Regions from separate parts of the Kitasatospora sp. NPDC087271 genome, predicted to be linked through region 1. Evidence: riboswitches for the same ligand, from Rfam matches in the RefSeq annotation. Region 1 holds a riboswitch; the other holds the start of a gene.
The links. Region 1 has a riboswitch for magnesium ahead of ACIO9K_RS12045 (NRAMP family divalent metal transporter). Riboswitches for the same ligand answer to the same signal wherever they lie in the genome.
Positions count from the first base shown of each region.

Region 1 (7,101 bases):
GCCGTCGACACCGGCTGGATCACCGACGAGCGGCCGCACCCGGACAAGATGCGGCTGGCCGACGAGGGCTTCCACGCCCCGCTCGACCTGGTCGACGGCGCGGCCCGGGTGTACGACCCGATCGTCCGCGGTGAGCTCGGCGAGGACCTGTACGGCTGCTTCCTGAAGGACTACGAGCGCTCCAACTGGTAATCCCCGATCCTGGCGAGGACCCCCGCGAAGGAGATGGCGAATTGACCACCGCACCGCTGCTCGGCGCCGGAATCATCGTGCCCACCGGGGACGGCCGAGTGCTGATCGGCCGGCGCACCACCGCCGGCGAGCCGCCGACCTGGAGCCTGCCCGGCGGAAAGGTCGATCCCGGCGAGTCCTTCGAGCAGACCGCGGCCCGCGAACTCGCCGAGGAGACCGGCATCGTGCTGCCCGCCGAGCAGATGCGGGTGCTCGCGCTCCTGCTCGACCACGAGCTCGGCCGGCCCCGGCTGACCGCCGCCGTGCTGGCGCCGCCGAGCCTGGCCGAGGCGGTCGTCACCGAGCCGCACTCCTGCGGCGGCTGGGAGCGGGTCGCGCTGGACGCGCTGCCGGAGCCGATGTTCTACCCGTCCTCGCTGGTCCTCGGCAGCTGGCTGCCGCAACGGCCGTCGGTGGTCCGGGCCGGAACGACCGGGTACCCCGTCACCCGCTGAGGGCGCCGGGGTACCCCGGCGGCACTCGGACGCCGAGAGCCCACCGCCCGGGCGGCCCGCGCCGAACGGCGACGGGCCGTCCGCCGTTGCGGGCGGCCTCGGGGCCGGTGATCCGCTTCAGCGAGTCGAGCGCGCCGGTCGGCTCGTCGGCGAACAGCACCTGCGGCCGGGCCGCCAGACCCCGGGCCGGCGCCACGCGCTGCGCCTGACCACCCGACAGTTCGCCGGAGCGGCGCCGCTCCATGCCGCTCCATGCCGCCCAGGCCGAGCCGGGCCGAGCCGAGCCGGGCCGGCGCGTCCAGGCGGGCGGCGGTGAGGTCGATCCGGCGCAGGTCGGCATCCAGGTGGAACAGGCCGTGGTCGGCGGGCAGGGCGTCCACCAGGGCGCCGGTGCGGCGCAGTTCGGTGCGTTCGCGCATCCGGCGCAGGTGGGCGGCGCGCTCGGTGTCCAGGTACTCCTCGGCGTCGCGGCCCAGCGTCAGGGCCAGCACCACCTTGGTGAACAGCACGCTCCGTAGGCTGGGTTCGGGCGCGACCGGATCCCGGAGCCAGGTCTCGAACTCCGTCGCCCCCGCGCCGGTGATCACGTAGCGCTCGCTTTCGGGTCCCTCGCCGGGAACCCGGTCAGAACCCGGTCAGAACGTGGTCAGAACGTGGTCAGAACCCGGGCGGAGACACCGTCACCCGGGTGCGGGCGGGCAGGAGGCAGCCCCACGCTCACCCCCTGCACCGCACCACGGCCCGGCACCCCCACGGTCAACCGGGCCAAGCCGTCCCCTGGCACGAAGGATGCGGCCGGACCCCAGCCTGCCCGCCCGCCCGGCCGCTGCCGAGGGTCGAACGTCCCGGGTGCGCGAAGGGGCGCCGGGCGGCCGCACGCCCGGGCGTGACCCGGAACGCGACCGGCGCGCGGCGGCGCCGTCCGCAGGTCCCGGTGGTACGAGCCCGCACGACTCTTGTGCGCGGGCGGCCACCGGGTGGAAATTGGGTGACGAAGCCCCACGACCCCACCAGCACGCCGTCCCAACCCCCCTGAGGAGCCGTCGACGTGTCCAGCACACCCCGCCCCGCCCGGCCCTCGTCGCGCCCGCCGCGAACCGGCCGCCGGCTGCGGCGGGCCTTCGGTGCCCGGCACGAACCGCTGGTCCGGCCCGTCGACCGGGCCCGCGCCCGCGCCTGGCTGCTGAGCACCCTCGGGGCCCTGCTCGCCCTCGCCTTCGCCACCGGCAGCGCCCTGCTCGCCTACCACGCCACCGCACCCCAGGCCGACAGCGACCGCCTGCGCCTCCACAAGGTCGACGCCGTGGTGCTCACCCTCCCCGACCACGGCACCGGCACCGGCTCCGGCACCGGCGGACGCTTCGGCGCCGGCTACAGCACCCGCGTCGACGCCGAGGCCGCCTGGACCTACCCCGACGGGCAGCCGCACACCGGTACCGTCCAGGCCCCCCGCACGGCCGTCACCGGCACCGTCGTCCCCGTCTGGGTCGACCCCGCCGGCGCGCTCTCCTCGCCCCCGACCAACCGCGCCTCCGTCGCCGTCTCCGCCGTCTGCACCGGCGCCGGCGCCCTTCTCGCCCTCCTGGCCCTGCTCACCCTCGCCCTGCGCCTTCGCCTGCACGTCCTCGACCGCCGCGCCGACGAAGCCTGGGCCCAGGGCTGGGCCCGCCTCGAACCCCTCTGGAGCGGCCGCGCCGGCCACCGCCAGGACGACTGACCCACGAGAGAGGACCGGCGAGCGGAGGGGCGCGGCGCCGGGTCAGAGCGGGTGGATCCAGGCCGGGGCGGGGTGGGCTCCGGCGGCCCGGTGGGTGAGGGCCGCGACGGCGACGAGGAGGGTCAGGGCGAGGGTCAGGGCGACGGGGACGTCGGCCTGGCGGATGAGGAGGGCGCCGACGAGGGCGCCGACGAACATCCAGACGGCGGAGGCCAGACGGCGGGGGCCGGTGCGGTCGGCGGCGAGGGCCGTGATGGTCATGGTGAGCACCGTGGTGGTCAGGTCGGGGACCTTGAGGGAGCGGACCACCGCGTTCTGGCCGCCCATCGCGAAGGCCAGCAACCCGATGAGGCCGTAGCGGGCCGGGTCGGAGGTGTAGCCGGCCACGGCGGCCAGGGCGATGCTCGCGGCGACGAGCACCACCTGGCCGACCACCGCCGTGGTCAGCAGCCGCCCGCGGTGGTCGGGCAGCCGCCGGGCGAGGTGGCCCCCGACCAGGGCGCCGAGCACGAACGCGGCGAGGGCGCTCAGTGAGGCGGTGGCGGAGAGTCCGGCGGCACCGGCCAGGGCGAAGCCGAGGAAGACCACGTTGCCGGTCATGTTGGCGACGAAGACGTGGCCGAGCCGGAGGTAGCTGACCGCGTCCACCAGTCCGGTGACGACGGTGAGCACCAGCAGCATCGGCACCAGCGGCCCGTGCCTGGGGTCGGGGTTGAACATCGGGACCTCCTGGTCGGCCTCGTGACGGTGCCTCCGTTCTACCTCCCCCGGGCCGCCGACTAGGCGAGCGCGGGGCGGCTCGGGTCGTCGGGTTCGTCGTCGAGGTGCCAGTGCAGGTCGCGGACGCCGGGTTCGAGGGAGAGCCGGCTGACGACCTGTTCGAGGGCGGGAGCGACCTGCCCGGTGATGGCCACGGTGGCGCGCAGGCTGGTGGCGTCGCCGCTGTCGGTGCGGCGGGCGCGCAGGCCGGTGGGGGCGAGGCCGGAGGCGGACAGGGCCTGGAGCAGCAGGGCCCGGATGTGGGTCTCGGCCTTGCGCTCGCATTCCAGGTGGACGGTGGCGCGGACGGTGGAGTCGGGGTCGCTGCCGGACTGCGGGGCGCGGTCGAGCATCCGGCCGGCCGGGCGCAGGATCAGGTGGACGGCGAGGACGCCGAGCGTGCCGAGGACGGCGAATTCGAGCTTCCCGGCGGCGGCGAGCACCCCGACGGCGGCCGAACACCACAGCGTGGCGGCGGTGTTGAGGCCCCGGACGCCGGCGCCGTCGCGCAGGATGACGCCACCGCCGAGGAAGCCGATGCCGGAGACGACGTAGGAGGCGACCCGGGTGGGGCTGGCGGCGTCGCCGACGGCCTCGCTGTACAACACGAACAGGGTGGCGCCGGCGGCGACCAGGGCGTTGGTGCGCAGGCCGGCCATCCTGGCCCGCCACTGGCGTTCGACGCCGATGAGCGCGCCGCAGGCGACCCCGGTGGCGAGCCGGACGAGGAAGTCGGCGGTGGTCAGGGTGTGCACGACGGCACCTCCTTCACTGGGAGAGCTGGGAGAGCTGGCAGAGCTGGGAGAGCGGGAAGGGCTGCGAGACCTGGGAGACGGACGGACGGGTGGCGGGCCGCTGCCCACCACCCGTCCGTTCGGGCTGCGGTCTGCGGCTCAGTGGTTGAGCGCGGTCTGGACGATCTTGATGATGACCATCACCATCGCGACCAGGAGGTAGGCGCGCAGGGCGCCCATGCCGACCTTGCGGGCGGTGGACATGACCGGCTTGCCGAGGGTCTCCAGCGGGGGCATCCGCCACTCCTCGCGGCCGGTGCGGTCGATCGGGTCCTCCTTGGTGGCGGTGCGGCCGAAGGTGAAGAAGTACCCGGCGACCAGCACGCCCGCCACGCCGCAGCCGGCCATGATCCACAGGATCGCCTGCGAGCTGATGTCGGGCCAGACCACGGCGGCGGTCAGGATCAGCGACAGCATCACCAGGACCCCGACCACGGCGGAGGTGAAGGCGTTGGTCTTGGGCCCGTTGACCCACGGCCCCAGGACGGCCTTGTCGTTGCAGAGCAGCAGCAGGAACACCGTCGCCGAGGGCAGCAGCACACCCGCCAGCACCTGGACGAACTGCGTCATCAGGCCCTGGGTGTAGCCGGTGGACAGCAGCGTGATCGCGGCCGCCGCGACCACCAGGCCCGCGTAGATCGCGTAGAAGCCCTTGGCGCCCTTGACGCCCCGGTGCAGCGAGTGCCTGATGCCGAACACGTCGCCGATCGCGTAGGCGGTGGAGAGGGAGACGGCGAAGGCGCCGATGATCGAGGCGTCCAGCAGCGCGATGGCGAACAGCACGCCCACCACGTGTCCGGCCTTGTCCTCAAGGCCCTTGGCGACGGCCGCCGCGTCGGAGAACTGGCCGAAGCCGTCGGTGCCGGCGAAGGCCGCGGCGGTGAAGCCCATCATCGCGGCGGCGCCGATGATGACGATGACGATCCCGATCCACAGGTCGACCTTCTCGTACTTCATGAACCGCGGCGTGATCCGCTTGTCGATGACGTACGACTGCTGGAAGAACAGCTGCCACGGGGCGACGGTGGTGCCCACGATGGAGACGATCACCAGCATCACGGCCGCCAGCTGGCCCGAGCCGCCCGGCATGCCGGGCACCACGAAGTCGTGCGCCATCTGCGAGGTCTTCGGGTGGACCATGAAGTAGATCGGCACCAGCAGCAGCGAGCCCACGCACAGCGTGACCGCGACGCGCTCGAAGCGCCGGAACGAGCCGGTGAACGCCGAGGCGATGATCACCACCGCCGCCAGCACCACCGCGGCCACCTTCGGCAGCCCGAGGTATCCGGCGGCCAGGGTGACACCGATGAACTCGGTGACCAGCGTCAGCGCGTTCAGCAGGAACAGGTCGATGACGCTGAACGCGCCCCAGAACTTCCCGAAGCGCTCCAGGATCAGCCGGGCGTGGCCGACACCGGTGACGGCGCCCAGGCGCAGCACCATCTCCTGGTTCACGTACAGCACCGGGACCAGCATCAGCAGCGTCCACAGCAACTGCGTGCCGTAGTTCTGCCCCGCCTGCCCGTACGTCGAGAAGGCGCCCGCGTCGTTGTCGCCGACCATCACGATCAGGCCGGGGCCCACGATGGCGAGCAGGGTCTTGAGCCGCGCGGACAGGCCGTGGCGCGGCGTGGTGTCGTCGAGCCGGATGGTACCGAGCGCACCCCTGATGTCGCCGACGTGGGCGTCGTCGAGCACGGCGGTGCGGGTGGTGGTGGGGACCTTCTGGTCCAGCATCACGTTGGTCATGGCAGGGCCTCCCTGCCCCCTTCCTTGAGGGGGCGACAGGGGGCACGCAGCAGCGATCCTCCCTGCGAGAGCGCACGGCGTCGGACCACACGGCGGCGCTGAGCGGCGGCGGCCGTGAGGGCATGACGGAGCGTCAGACGTCGTGCGTCGGGGCGCGGTTGAGCGCATGACGCAGCGTCAGGTGAACGCGCGCAGGGAAGGTTGTTACCGCGTGCCAGAGGTGATCGAGAGCATGCGGGGGCAGGGGCGACTATGGCCCGGACTATCGCAGTCCATGTCTCTCGCCTCCTCCCGGTCGGGGGCGCACCGTCTGTGCACCGCATCGCGACACGGCAAGGAGCGGACCGGCCCCACGGGACCGGCACACCCCAACTCGTCAGAGCTTTGGCACTCCACGGCGTGTCCAGCCCGATCGGCCGGAAGCCACTTGGGGTCAACCCTTAACTCGGGAAGACCTGTCCTGAACCTGGGCGTCTCTCGACGTCGTCGGGTCAGTGGCCTGTGTCCGTGAAGACGCCTCACCGAACGAGGTGCCTTTCAAATCTCGTCAAGCATAAACCCTCCCCTTCACCCGGATAGCGGCGTCTCGACCGAACTTCGACAGCTTTGTAGAAGCTTGACCAAACCCACCCCTCGACGTGCACCCCCGTCCGGCATATATAGTTCACCGACATATGCAGCTCAACAGCTCACGAGGGGGAAGTGTGTCCCACAGCGATCCGACCCGATCCGCACCCGTCCTGCACCTGGCCAACGTCACCCGGGTGCACGGGCGGGGAGCCGCCGAGGTACACGCCCTGCGCGGCGTCGAACTGGCCGTCCACCCCGGCGAGTTCGTCGCCGTCATGGGCCCGTCCGGCTCCGGGAAGTCCACCCTGCTGACCCTGGCCGGCGGACTCGACGCGCCCAGCGAGGGCGAGATCCTGGTCGAGGGCGTGGCCCTCGGCGGCCTCAGCCGCGGCCGGCTCGCCGACCTTCGGCGGCGCTCCATCGGGTACGTCTTCCAGGACTACAACCTGATCCCCGCCCTCACCGCCGCCGAGAACATCTCGCTGCCCCGCGAACTCGACGGAGTCTCCGGACGCACCGCCCGCCGCGAGGCGCTCGCCGCCCTGGAGGAACTCGGCATCGGGGAGCTCGCCGACCGCTTCCCCGACGACATGTCCGGCGGCCAGCAGCAGCGCGTCGCCATCGCCCGCGCGCTGATCGGCGAGCGCCGCCTCGTCCTCGCCGACGAACCGACCGGCGCCCTCGACTCCGCCACCGGCGAGGCCGTGCTCGCCGTGCTGCGCGCCCGCTGCGACGCCGGGGCCGCCGCGATGATGGTCACCCACGAGGCCGCGCACGCCAGTTGGGCCGACCGGGTGGTCCACCTGAAGGACGGCGCGGTCGCCTC
Region 1 covers NZ_JBIUYQ010000005.1:341,061-348,161, forward strand. Annotated here, with positions in the region: gene ACIO9K_RS12010 (SDR family NAD(P)-dependent oxidoreductase) at 1-192, shown strand, start outside; gene ACIO9K_RS12015 (NUDIX domain-containing protein) at 234-686, shown strand; partial or broken gene ACIO9K_RS12020 (ATP-binding cassette domain-containing protein) at 805-924, opposite strand; gene ACIO9K_RS12025 (hypothetical protein) at 929-1,204, shown strand; gene ACIO9K_RS12030 (hypothetical protein) at 1,735-2,403, shown strand; gene ACIO9K_RS12035 (YoaK family protein) at 2,446-3,123, opposite strand; gene ACIO9K_RS12040 (MgtC/SapB family protein) at 3,183-3,917, opposite strand; gene ACIO9K_RS12045 (NRAMP family divalent metal transporter) at 4,056-5,705, opposite strand; M-box (ykoK) riboswitch at 6,066-6,242, opposite strand; gene ACIO9K_RS12050 (ABC transporter ATP-binding protein) at 6,380-7,101, shown strand, end outside.

Region 2 (7,101 bases), on a different contig from region 1:
CCGAGCTCGCTGTCGCTGTAGCCGAGCGCGGTGTCGACGCCGTTGTGGATGATGTTGCCGCCGATGAAGCCGGTCAGCACGGCCAGCAGGGTGTAGTAGAAGGCGCTCAGGCCGAGCCCGCTGTGGGCGCCGATCGGGTGGCCGACCCGGGTGGTGACGGCGAGCGGGTCGGCGAGCAGCAGCCGCGCGGTGGCGCTGGTGCCCGTGCCCGTGCCTGAGCCGGAGCCGGCGGAACCGGCCGGCGGCGCGGCCGCGGTCAGCTCCTTGCCGAGCGCCAGCGAGGCCTGGTGGGCGGCGGACTGGGTGATCTGGGAGGCCAGGGAGGAGCCGAGGCTGCCGAGGCCGGGGTTGGTCAGCACCGTCAGGGTGGGCCGTTCGGTGGCCCGGCCGGTGGTCAGTGCCGCCACGTCGGCGGTGAACGCCTGCGGGACGAGCAACGCGCCGTAGACCTTCCCGGTGGAGAGCTGGTCCATCGCCTCGGCCTGGTCGACCTGGCGCCAGTCGACGGTGCTGCCGGGCGTCCCGGCGACGATCTCCCGGCTGAGCCGCGCGCCCAGGGTCTCCGCCCGGCCCGGCGGCGGCGGGCCCTGATCCGCGTTCACCAGGGCGATCGGGAGCCGGTGCAGGTGCCCGGTCGGGTTGAGGATGCCGCCCATGTAGAGCAGCGAGAGCACCACGGCCAGCAGGCCGCACAGGATGCTCGGGACGAGCCACAGCTTCGCGTGGCGGGCGAGCACGAGGGCCCGCGCCTGCCGGGGACCGCCCTGGGAGCCTGCGGACGCCATGCCACCCCTCGGATTCGGGCGCAACCTGGTGCTGCTGCCGATGCGGTGGGAAGTCGTTCCGTGGCGGCCCGGCGGCAAAACCCCACGTCACCCGATCCGCCCCGCCGCCCCCCGCAACCCCCCGCCGCGCCTCGGCCGGGACGACCGGAGACAGAAGGTAAAGGTTCTACCAAGTACGCAAGTATTGGCCTCCGCGCGGTCTATGCTTCTGGAGGTTTGAAGAAGGCACCTCGTTCGGTGAGGCTTCTTCACGGACACAGGCCACTGATCCGACGACGTCGAGAGACGCCCAGGGTTAGGACAGATCTTCCCGACCTAAGGGTTGATCCGAAGTGGCTTCCGGCCCGACCGGGCTGGACACGCCGTGGAGTGCCAAAGCTCTGACGAGTTGGGGTGAACCGGCGGTCGCTTCGCGCGCCGGCGAACTCCTTGCCGCGTCGATCACACGCACCACGGGGTGCGTCGACCGGGAGGAGGCGAGAGACATGGATTGCAGTAGTCCGGGCCACAGTTGCCCCTACCCCCGCCTGTCCTCGCACACTCCCGGCACGCGGTAACGACCCTCCCTGCGAACGTTTCTGACGGTTCATCACCTCAACTCCCGGCTTCGCCGCGCCCGAACGGGCCCGCACCGCCGGGTGGCGATGCGCCGCGCCCGTCCGCAGGGGGATCGCCGCCGTGCGCCCCCGATCGCCCCGCCTGCCCCGGGGCCCACGGGAGGATCGTCATGACCACCAACGCCACGCTCAACTCCAAGGTCCCCGCCCCGCGTTCAGCGGTACTGGACGACGCCCACGTCGGCGACATCAGGGGTGCGCTCGGCACCATCCGGCTCGACGACACCACGCCGCGCCACGGCCTGTCCGCAAGACTCAAGACCCTGCTCGCCATCGTGGGCCCCGGCCTGATCGTGATGGTCGGCGACAACGACGCGGGCGCCTTCTCGACGTACGGGCAGGCGGGGCAGAACTACGGCACACAGCTGCTGTGGACGCTGCTGATGCTGGTCCCGGTGCTGTACGTGAACCAGGAGATGGTGCTGCGCCTGGGCGCCGTCACCGGTGTCGGCCACGCCCGGCTGATCCTGGAGCGCTTCGGGAAGTTCTGGGGCGCGTTCAGCGTCATCGACCTGTTCCTGCTGAACGCGCTGACGCTGGTCACCGAGTTCATCGGTGTCACCCTGGCCGCCGGATACCTCGGGCTGCCGAAGGTGGCCGCGGTGGTGCTGGCGGCGGTGGTGATCATCGCCTCGGCGTTCACCGGCTCGTTCCGGCGCTTCGAGCGCGTCGCGGTCACGCTGTGCGTGGGCTCGCTGCTGCTGGTGCCGATCTACTTCATGGTCCACCCGAAGACCTCGCAGATGGCGCACGACTTCGTGGTGCCCGGCATGCCGGGCGGCTCGGGCCAACTGGCGGCCGTGATGCTGGTGATCGTCTCCATCGTGGGCACCACCGTCGCCCCGTGGCAGCTGTTCTTCCAGCAGTCGTACGTCATCGACAAGCGGATCACGCCGCGGTTCATGAAGTACGAGAAGGTCGACCTGTGGATCGGGATCGCCATCGTCATCATCGGCGCCGCCGCGATGATGGGCTTCACCGCCGCGGCCTTCGCCGGCACCGACGGCTTCGGCCAGTTCTCCGACGCGGCCGCCGTCGCCAAGGGCCTTGAGGACAAGGCCGGACACGTGGTGGGCGTGCTGTTCGCCATCGCGCTGCTGGACGCCTCGATCATCGGCGCCTTCGCCGTCTCCCTCTCCACCGCCTACGCGATCGGCGACGTGTTCGGCATCAGGCACTCGCTGCACCGGGGCGTCAAGGGCGCCAAGGGCTTCTACGCGATCTACGCGGGCCTGGTGGTCGCGGCGGCCGCGATCACGCTGCTGTCCACCGGCTACACCCAGGGCCTGATGACGCAGTTCGTCCAGGTGCTGGCGGGTGTGCTGCTGCCCTCGGCGACGGTGTTCCTGCTGCTGCTCTGCAACGACAAGGCCGTGCTGGGGCCGTGGGTCAACGGGCCCAAGACCAACGCCTTCACCTCCGCCGTGGTCGGGGTCCTGGTGATGCTGTCGCTGATCCTGACCGCCGCCGTGGTCTGGCCCGACATCAGCTCGCAGGCGATCCTGTGGATCATGGCCGGCTGCGGCGTGGCGGGCGTGCTGGTCGCCGGGTACTTCTTCACCTTCGGCCGCACCGCCACCAAGGAGGACCCGATCGACCGCACCGGTCGCGAGGAGTGGCGGATGCCCCCGCTGGAGACCCTCGGCAAGCCGGTCATGTCCACCGCCCGCAAGGTCGGCATGGGCGCCCTGCGCGCCTACCTCCTGGTCGCGATGGTGATGGTCATCATCAAGATCGTCCAGACCGCGCTCAACCACTGAGCCGCCGCCGGGGCGGCGCCCGACAGTGCCGCCGCCCCGGCCCCGACCCGGAAACCTCGACCGCCCCGCACCCGGGGAAGGAAGGAAGTACGGCCATGCGCACCGCCCTTCACCACCACTGCCCGCGCGTCCGCCTCGCCCTGCACGACGACGTCGAGAGGGACTACCGCCTCGACGACCCCGGCGCCTGCCCGCACTCCGGCACGCCCAACACCCGGGCCTCCGCGTACGAGCCGCGCGTGCACCTGGCCTACCTGCTGGCCCGCCAGGGCCACCGCCCGGACTGGCTCGCCGACTTCGCGGACCTCCCGCCGGCCGCCGCGCGCCGCCTCAGCCGCGCCGCCGCCCGCCACCGGCCGCACGGCTGACGCCCCGCCGACCGCACCACCCGCGCCCTCGCGCACCCCCTCCACCCGCCGCCCCGTCACGGAGGTGACCTGCCATGTCCATCGTCGCCGCGTTCCACCCCTCCCTCCCGTCCGCCGGCCGCGGCCGCCTGCGCGCCGCGCTCGCCGCCGTGGGCCGACGCCTGGCGGAGAGCCCGCTGGACAGCCCCGTCCTGCACGCCGTCACGGCCCCGGCCCCGGCCGCCGCCTCCGCCGACCGCCCCGCCCGGCTGCGGGCCAGCTGGCGGACCGTCACGGCCCCGGACGGCACCGCCCGGCTGGAAGCCTCCTGGCACCCCTGGCACCCCGCCCGCTGACCACCCGTACCGATGCGTACAGATCCGCACCGACCCGCCGAAGGAGCATCCGCCATGGCCGTGCGCTACCCCAGGCTCGAAGCCATCTTCTCGGACCACACCGCCGCCGCCCCGCCCCGGCGTCCGCGCCCCGCCCCGGCCCCCCGGCCCGCCGTCGACCCGGACACCGGCCTGGTGGTGGACCCCGAACAGCGCACCGTCACCGTCGACGGGCAACAACTGACCCTCCCCTACCTGGAGTTCGAGCTGCTCGCGCACCTGGTCGACAACCCGCTGCGGGTCCACTCCCGCCGCCAGCTGATGGAGACGGTCTGGGGCCGACCGGACACCGGCGACACCCGCACCGTCGCCACCCACATCGCCCGGATCCGCCGCAAGCTCGGCCCCGGCCACCGGGAGGCGATCGCCACCGTCCGCCAGATCGGCTACAAGTACGACCCCCGCCTGACCCGCGTCGCCTGACCGCCGTCCGGCCGCGCCGCCCGAGGCCCGATCGCCCGCCCCGGCGGCACCCCGCCGGCCGCCACCCCACCGAAGGAGGACACCGTCGTGACCAGAACCGCCCTGTTCCCCTGGACCAGCAGAGGGACGGCGCTGTGCGGCGTCCTGCTCCTCCTCACCCTCCAGGGGATCGCCGTCGGCGTCGCCCCGGGGCGGCTGCGGATCTTCCTCTCCGGCGTGCTCATCGGTGCCTCGGCGGCCGGGCTGCTCCTCGCCCTGCTGCTCGCCCGCAGCGGGCGCGGCACCGCCCGACCCGCCGCCCCCGACGAGGACGACACCCAGTGGTTCAGCGCCCGCTCCCTGGACGGGTTCCCGATGGAGCAGGTCCGACCGCTGCTGCTGTCGCCCGGCGCCCCCGGCCTGAACCGGCTCTACACCGCCTGGGTGTTCGCCACCCACGGGCACGACCCCCAGTGGATCGCCCACCACCTCGACCTGTCCACCCCGACCGCCCGGCTGCTGGTCACCGCGGCCCGGCACCACACCGCTCCCGAGAGGAGGCCGCAGTGATCACGGCCCTCGACCACGTCCAGCTCTCCGCACCCCCCGGCAGCGAGGCCCTGCTGCGGGCCTTCTACGGCGACGTCCTGCAGATGGCCGAGATCCCCAAGCCCCGGCCACTGACCGGGGGCGGCGGCTGCTGGTTCGCCGCCGACGGCGGCCGGGTCCGGCTCTACCTCGGCATCGAGGAGCGCTTCCGCCCCAGCACCAAGGCCCACCCCGGGATCGCGGTCTCCGAGATCGACGACTTCGCCTCGCGGCTGTCCGAGCTCGGCGCGCTCGTGGTGTGGGACGACAGCCTGCCGCCCCGGCGCCGCTTCTACACCACCGACCCCGTCGGCAACCTGCTGGAGTTCGTCGAAGCGGCCTGAGCCGGCGCGCGGAGGAACCCCGGATCCATTTGCCTACGGACGTACCCGAGGAGCAGACTGCCCGGGGCCCGCAGGACGGGCCGGGACGACACCAGACGACACCACCGGAGGAGGCGGCCATGGGCGAAGACCCTCCCAGTACGCGCCGCCGTACCGGCCGCCTCCCCCACGCCCGACCGCGCGCCTGACGCTACGGCCCGGGGGGACGCGGCGTTCGTCCCGATCCCGCTGACGTCGCACGCACCTCTCCCGACCCCGGGGCCCCGGGTGCGCGCCGGAGGTGCACCCCATGACCCTGCCGAAGCCGGCCCCGGGCGCCGCCCGGGGCTCACTGCCGTCCCGGACGGCCGCCCGCCTGGCCCGGATGACCTGGGTGGACGCGCTCGTCGCGGCCGCCGTCCTGGTGCTGCTCTACCTCGCGCTGCGGGTCGGGCAGGGCACCACCGTCCGGTTCTCCACCGGCCGGAACGCGGCGGTCGACACCGACCCGGCCCGGCTGCCGTACGACGCGGCCCGCTCGCTGCTGCGGATGTTCGCCGCGCTCGCCGTGTCGGTGGTCTTCACCTTCGGCTACGCCTACGCCGCGGCCCGCAGCCGCCGGCTGGAGCGGGTCCTGATCCCGGCCCTGGACATCCTCCAGTCGGTGCCGGTGCTCGCCTTCCTGACCGTCGCGGTGACCGGCTTCCTCGCCCTGTTCCCCGGCTCCGTACTGGGCCTGGAGTGCGCGGCGGTGTTCGCCATCTTCACCTCCCAGGCCTGGAACATGACCTTCGGCTTCTACTGCTCGCTGGTCTCGCTGCCGCCCGAACTCGACGAGCTGTCGCGCTCGTTCCGCTTCACCCGGTGGATGCGGTTCTGGAAGGTCGAACTGCCCTCGGGCATGATCGGCCTGGTCTGGAACGGCATGCTGAGCTTCGGCGGCGGCTGGTTCTTCCTGGTCGCCTCCGAGGCGATCAGCGTCGACAACCAGCGCTACGCGCTGCCCGGGGTCGGCTCCTACGCGGGCGCGGCCATCGCCGCCGGCGACCTCGGCCGGGTCGGCTGGGCGATCGCCACCATGGCCGTCCTGGTGGTCGGCGTCAACCTGCTGTTCTGGCGCCCGCTCACCGTCTGGGCCGAACGCTTCAAGAACGAGCAGTCCGAGGCCACCGAGGTGCAGCGCTCCGTCGTGCTGGACCTGCTGCGCCGCTCCCACTGGCCCGGGCTGCTCGGCCGGCTGCTGCGCCCGGGGTGGCGGGCGCTCTCCCGGGCCGGGCGCCTGCTGGGCACCGACGACCGCCCGCTGGCCGTCGACCCCGGGCGGCGGCGCGCCGGGGACGCCGCCTTCGCCGCCGTCGCCGGCGGCCTCGTGCTCTGGGGCCTGGTCGACCTCGGCCGCTACCTGCACGGCGCGACCGGCCTCGGCGTGTTCGGCGAGCCGCTGCTGCTCGGCCTCGCCACCCTCGCCCGGGTCGTCGTCCTGGTGACCGTCGCCACCCTGGTCTGGGTGCCGGTCGGCGTGCGGATCGGCTTCTCCCCCCGGCTGACCCGGATCGCCCAGCCGCTGGTGCAGGTGCTCGCCAGCTTCCCGGCCAACTTCCTCTTCCCGCTGGTCGTCTGGCTGCTGCTGCGGACCGGGCTGTCGATCGACCTCGGCGGCGTCCTGCTGATGGCCCTCGGCGCCCAGTGGTACATCCTGTTCAACACCATCGCCGGCGCCATGGCCATCCCCACCGACCTGCGCGAGGCCATGGACGACCTGGGCGTGCGCGGCTGGCAGCGCTGGCGACGGCTGATCATCCCCGGGATCTTCCCGGCCTACGTCACCGGCGGACTCACCGCCTCCGGCGGCGCCTGGAACGCCTCCATCGTCTCCGAGGTCGT
Region 2 covers NZ_JBIUYQ010000001.1:573,613-580,713, forward strand. Annotated here, with positions in the region: gene ACIO9K_RS02400 (YhgE/Pip domain-containing protein) at 1-785, opposite strand, end outside; M-box (ykoK) riboswitch at 1,008-1,185, shown strand; gene ACIO9K_RS02405 (NRAMP family divalent metal transporter) at 1,513-3,162, shown strand; gene ACIO9K_RS02410 (hypothetical protein) at 3,258-3,530, shown strand; gene ACIO9K_RS02415 (hypothetical protein) at 3,605-3,865, shown strand; gene ACIO9K_RS02420 (winged helix-turn-helix domain-containing protein) at 3,920-4,327, shown strand; gene ACIO9K_RS02425 (hypothetical protein) at 4,415-4,876, shown strand; gene ACIO9K_RS02430 (glyoxalase) at 4,873-5,238, shown strand; gene ACIO9K_RS02435 (ABC transporter permease) at 5,528-7,101, shown strand, end outside.
Region 2: linked by a shared signal. The riboswitch ahead of ACIO9K_RS02405 (NRAMP family divalent metal transporter) and the one ahead of ACIO9K_RS12045 (NRAMP family divalent metal transporter) in region 1 are both predicted to bind magnesium.